Regions from separate parts of the Arthrobacter sp. Y3225116 genome, predicted to be linked through region 1. Evidence: riboswitches for the same ligand, from Rfam matches in the RefSeq annotation. Region 1 holds a riboswitch; the other holds the start of a gene.
The links. A riboswitch is a leader RNA that binds a small molecule or an ion and turns the genes downstream of it on or off. The one in region 1 is predicted to bind glycine.

Region 1 (2,974 bases):
CCATCCTCTCGGCGGGCAACTCCGGCCTATATGCCTCCACGCGCATGCTTTACGCCATGGCCCATGACGGCAAGGCCCCGAAAATCTTCCGACGTACTAACGCGCGCGGCGTGCCGATTCCGGCGCTCCTGGCCACCGCGGCCGTGGGACTCTTCGGGTTCCTCTCCGCGATCGTCGGTCAAGGCGCGGCCTACTCCTGGCTGCTGAACATGTCCGGCCTGTGCGGCTTCATCGTCTGGGCGGGAATCGCCATCTCCCACTACCGCTTCAGGCGCGGCTTTCTGGCGCAGGGCAACAAGGTCAGCGACCTGCCGTATAAGGCCTCCCTGTTCCCCATCGGCCCGCTGCTGGCCTTCGCCATGCTGGTCCTGGTCATCGCCGGACAGAACTACGAGGCCGTGCTAGCCGGACGGGGCATGGAGGTGCTTTCCTCCTATATCGGACTGCCGGTCTTCATCGCCCTGTGGCTGGCCCACCGCCTCATCACCAAGTCCACGATGGTGCCGCTGCTCGAGATGGACCTCCGGGCGCCGGAGGACCTCGAGGACGAACCCGCCGGCGCCACCCGGTGACCCGGCTCGCGTAAGGGCTACCCCGCGAGCGGACGCGCGGGAATTTGGGATCCTACCGGCACTGTGTGTAGGGTGTGAGGCGAATCACCCACAACTGAATGCCTTTCGAACCGTGGCGGGAGAGTCCTCTCCGCACACCATCCGGGCAGGCGCCGTAGGAGCAAATCCTCCCCAGGAATCTCTCAGGCCCATGTACCGCCGCGGCTAGGCAACTCTGGAAAGCAGCCAGGCAGCAGCCTGGCTCACCGACGGTGCAAGCGGAACACACTCCGCGGAATCTCTCAGGTCAAATACAGAGCGGGGAGGAACCCCAATCCCAGCCGAGCCCTCGGGCCGGCCCGATCTTGGAGTTCCTCATGACTTCCTACCTGCAGCGGCGCTTCCTCCGCAGACATTCAAAGACTTGGTTGCCGGCCCTGGCCCCACCTTGATCCCCGCCCCGTCGTTCCCGGTGCCCGGCGCCCTGATCTTCGAGCCAAGAAGTCCGGGGATCTGGCGGCCAGCGATCGCTTCATCGAAGCCATGATCGCCGTCCGCACGTGCTTCCGCGCACGAAGCGTCAAGGCAAACAAAAACGGGTGCATGGCAGGGACCGAGGCGACCTCCTCATCTCCTCAACAAAAGCGTGTTTAAGAAAGGCATCACAGTGAGCAAAGTCAACGCCGAACTACGATACTCCGCGGAGCACGAGTGGGTGGCCGCCGACGGTTCCGGCCCGTCCAGGATCGGCGTTTCTGCCGTGGCAACCGAGGCGCTGGGCGACATCGTGTACGTGGATCTCCCCGAGGTCGGTACCGTCGTGACGGCCGGCGAGACCTGCGGTGAAATCGAGTCCACCAAGTCCGTTTCGGACCTCTACTCCCCGGTGACCGGCGAGGTCATCGAAGTCAACGGCGACGCCGTGGCCGATCCCGCCGTGATCAACGATGACCCCTACGGTGCCGGCTGGCTGTTCACCGTCCAGGTGTCGGAGGAAGGCCCCCTGCTCTCCGCCGAGGAGTACGCCTCCGCCAACGGTGGTGAAGTAGCGTGAGCGCGGCAATGGCCGCGGTCGCCAGCACCAGCCTGAACGTGGACCTGGGTGTCCTCGATCCGGAAATTGCCGCCCAGATCGACAACGAGCTGCGCCGCCAGCAGTCCGGGCTGGAGATGATCGCCTCGGAGAACCACACCCCCGTCGCCGTCATGCAGGCCCAGGGCTCGGTGCTGACCAACAAGTACGCCGAGGGTTACCCGGGGCGCCGGTACTACGGCGGCTGCGAGCACGTTGACGTGATCGAGCAGCTGGCCATCGACCGGGTCAAGGAGCTGTTCGGCGCCGGTTTCGCCAACGTCCAGCCGCACTCCGGTGCGCAGGCGAACGCCTCGGTGATGCACGCCCTGATCAAGCCCGGCGACACGATCCTGGGCCTGAACCTGGCCCACGGCGGGCACCTGACCCACGGCATGAAGATCAACTTCTCCGGCAGGCTCTACAACGTGGCCGCCTACGGCGTCTCCGAGGAGGACCACCGGGTCGACATGGCGGAGGTGGAGCGGCTGGCGCACGAGCACCAGCCGCAGCTGATCATCGCCGGCTGGTCCGCCTACCCGCGCGAGCTCGACTTCGCGGAATTCCGCCGGATCGCCGACGCCGTCGGGGCGTACCTGATGGTGGACATGGCGCACATCGCCGGCCTGGTGGCCGCCGGCCTGCACGCCAGCCCGGTGCCGCACGCCCACGTGGTCACGTCCACCACGCACAAGACGCTGGCGGGCCCGCGTGGCGGCATCATCCTGACCAACGAGGCGGACATCGCCAAGAAGATCAATTCCGCGGTGTTCCCCGGCCAGCAGGGCGGGCCGCTCGAACATGTCATCGCGGGCAAGGCCGTGGCGTTCAAGGTCGCAGCCTCCGAGGAATTCGCCGACCGCCAGCAGCGCACGCTGGCGGGCGCACGGATCCTGGCCGAGCGGCTGTCGCAGCAGGACGTCGCGGAGAAGGGCATCACGGTGCTGACCGGCGGCACGGACGTGCATCTGGTCCTGGTTGACCTGCGCAATTCCGAGCTGGACGGCCAGCAGGGCGAGGACCTGCTGGCGGCCATCCACATCACGGTGAACCGCAACGCGGTGCCGTTCGACCCGCGGCCGCCCATGGTCACCTCCGGCCTGCGCATCGGCACGCCGGCGCTGGCCACCCGCGGCTTCGGCGACGAGGCGTTCCGCGAGGTCGCGGACATCATCGCCGAGGCCCTCATCGCTGGGCCGGCCGCTGACCTGTCCGGCCTGAAGGACCGGGTGGAGGCACTGGCCCAGGCGCATCCGCTCTACCCGGACTTGGCACCGGTTTCCACGCCCATTGAAGGGCGCTGAGGAGCCATCATGGCCGTAGGCGTCTTCGACCTCTTTACCGTGGGCAT
Region 2 (2,974 bases), on a different contig from region 1:
TCCTACCAGCGCGTTGAGGTTGGCCCCGTCGATGTACACCTGCCCGCCGGCGGCATGGACCGCCTCGCACACGTCGCGCACATCGGCGTCGTACACGCCGTGCGTCGACGGATAGGTGATCATGATGGCCGACAGCGCGTCGGCGTGCTGGTCGATCTTCGCGCGCAGGTCGGCGTGGTCGATGGTGCCGTCCGGTGCCGTCGCGACCACTACGACCTTCATGCCGGCCAGCACGGCCGAGGCGGCGTTGGTGCCGTGCGCGGAGGCGGGGATCAGGCAGACGTCGCGCTGGTCGTCGCCGTTGGCCAGGTGGTAGCGGCGGATGGCGAGCAGGCCGGCGTATTCGCCCTGCGAACCGGCGTTGGGCTGGATGGAGACGCCGGCGTAGCCGGTGATCGCCGCGAGGCGTTCCTCCAGATCGGTGATCAGCTCTCGCCAGCCGGCGGTCTGGCTGGCCGGGGCGAACGGGTGGATGGACGCGAATTCCGGCCAGGTCATCGCCTCCATTTCCGCGGTCGCGTTCAGCTTCATGGTGCACGAGCCCAGCGGGATCATGGTCCGGTCCAGGGCCAGGTCGCGGTCCGACAGCCGGCGCAGGTAGCGCAGCATCTGGGTCTCGGAGCGGTGGCTGTGGAACACGGGATGGTCCAGGTAGGAGGAGCTGCGCAGCAGGTCGACGGGCAGTTCGAAGCCGGCGTTTCCGGCCGTTTCGGCGGTCTTGCCTGCGGCGTCCTCCACTCCGAAGGCCTCCGCGACCAGGGCGAGGTGCTCCGCCGTCGTCGTTTCATCGGCGGAAATGCCCACGTGGTCGGCGTCGATGCGGCGCAGGTTCACGCCCTTGGCCTCGGCCGCGGCGGCGATCTCGGCGGCCTTGCCCGGAGCCTTCACCGTGAGGGTGTCGAAGAACCGGTCGGCCGCCAGCGCGTACCCGGCGCCGGTGAGCACGCCGGCCAGGGTGCGGGCGGCCTCATTGGCGTGCTGCGCGATCGCCTTCAGGCCCTCGGGGCCGTGGTAGACGGCGTACATGCTGGCAACGACGGCCAGCAGTGCCTGCGCGGTGCAGATGTTGGAGGTGGCCTTCTCGCGGCGGATGTGCTGCTCGCGGGTCTGCAGCGCCAGGCGGTAGGCGGGGCGGCCGGCGTCGTCCTTCGAGACGCCCACCAGGCGGCCGGGCAAGGAGCGCTCCAGCCCCTTGCGGACGGCCATGTAGGCGGCGTGCGGGCCGCCGAAGAAGAGCGGTACGCCAAAACGCTGGGTGTTGCCGACGGCGATGTCCGCGCCCTGCTCGCCGGGCGGCGTGATCAGGGTCAGCGCCAGCAGGTCGGCGGCCACGGTGACCAAGGCGCCGCGCTCCTTGGCCTGCGCGATCACCGGAGCCTGGTCGAACACCCGGCCGGAGGCTCCCGGCTGCTGCAGCACGATGCCCGAGATGTCGCCGTCCGGCAGGCCGGCGGAGAGGTCGGCAACCTCTACGTCGAAGTCCAGCGCCTCGGCCCGGCCCTTGACGACGGCGATGGTCTGCGGCAGCAGGTCCGCGTCCAGCACGGTCTTGCCGGCGGACTTGGACTTGTTGGACCGGCGCATCAGCAGCACCGCTTCGGCCACTGCGGTGGCTTCGTCCAGCAGCGAGGCGTTGGCGATCGGCAGCGCGGTGAGGTCCTGGACCATGGTCTGGAAGTTCAGCAGCGCCTCCAGCCGGCCCTGCGAGATTTCCGGCTGGTAGGGGGTGTAGGCGGTGTACCAGGCCGGGTCCTCCACCACATTGCGGCGGATCACCGGCGGCGTGATGGTGTCGTAGTAGCCCTGGCCGATCATCTGCACGGCCGTCACGTTCTTCGCGGCGAGGGCGCGCAGGTCCCCGAGGACCTGGGACTCGCTGCGGGCGGCGGGCAGCGCCAGCGGTTCCTGCTGGCGGATGTCGGCGGGCACTGCCGCGTCCACCAGGTCGTCGATGCTGCCGTAGCCCAACTGCTTGAGCATCGTTTCCGCGTCGTTCCGGCGCGGACCGATGTGTCGGTCGGTGAAGGAGGCGCTGCCGGGTCGGGTAGCGCTGGTGGACTTAGCCGTCATGTGAGGAACTCCAGTTATCCCCGGCTGGGCGGACCATGCCGGTAGTGAAGGGTTCCTCCCCGCTCTGTGACTGAACCTGAGAGATTCCGCAGGCTGTGGCCCAGGGGCCGCCTCCTGCTTGCACCGTCGGTGAGCCGGTCCTGAACGGTCCGGCTGCTTTCCAGAGTTGCCTCTCCGCGGCGGTACAGGGGCCTGAGAGATTCCTGGGGAGGTATTGCTCCTACGGCGCCTGCTGACTGGTACCCAGCAGGACTCTCCCGCCGCATGTCGAAGGCTGTATGCAGTTGTGTCTGACTCCTTGAATGGTAGTCCAGCGGCTGGCGGGCAACAAGGCGGCGACGGTGCCGGAGCCCAGTGCAGGACCCAGGGCCAGCCCGCTAGGCTTCCCCGCGGGCGAGCATGCCCTTGACATACGCGGCCTGGCCGACGTGCTCCAGGCAGTCGTCCAGGACGCTCACCAGCCGGACGCCCAGCTTCACGTGCGGTTCCCACCGGGTATCAACAATGCGGTCCAGGTCGTCCTCGGTGAGCCCGGCCAGATAGGCCAGCGTGCCCGCATGCACGTCGTCGTAGTAGCCGCGCAGCAAGTCGGCCGATTCGACCCGGACGGACGCCACTTGTTCAGAAGTGTGGCCGTAGCCATGGTCTTTCTCGGCCAGCGGCAGGTCGAACTGCTCCGACCAGCCGGCAAGCCAGTACTGCCGGGTGCCGGCGACATCGGCAATGTGGTCGTCCTGGATCCGGGTCAAATGCCAGACGAGCCAGGCGATCGAATTGCTGTCGCCGCCGGGCCGGGCAGCCAGTTGTTCGCTATCCAAGCCGTCCAGCACCTGGTGGACGCGTTCCCGGATTCGCCCGTAGCCATCGGCCAGCAGGTCGTTGAACTTCATGGCGCCTCCTCGTG

Region 2: another riboswitch for glycine. It lies ahead of gcvP (aminomethyl-transferring glycine dehydrogenase); the one in region 1 lies ahead of gcvH (glycine cleavage system protein GcvH).

Annotation. Positions count from the first base shown of each region.
Region 1 is NZ_JBNHGL010000004.1:56,638-59,611, reverse strand. It holds gene AC5RV2_RS01260 (amino acid permease) at 1-572, shown strand, start outside; glycine riboswitch at 679-780, shown strand; gene gcvH (glycine cleavage system protein GcvH) at 1,219-1,605, shown strand; gene glyA (serine hydroxymethyltransferase) at 1,614-2,927, shown strand; gene AC5RV2_RS01245 (L-serine ammonia-lyase) at 2,937-2,974, shown strand, end outside.
Region 2 is NZ_JBNHGL010000129.1:1,856-4,829, reverse strand. It holds gene gcvP (aminomethyl-transferring glycine dehydrogenase) at 1-2,070, opposite strand, end outside; glycine riboswitch at 2,241-2,340, opposite strand; gene AC5RV2_RS11900 (mycothiol transferase) at 2,448-2,960, opposite strand.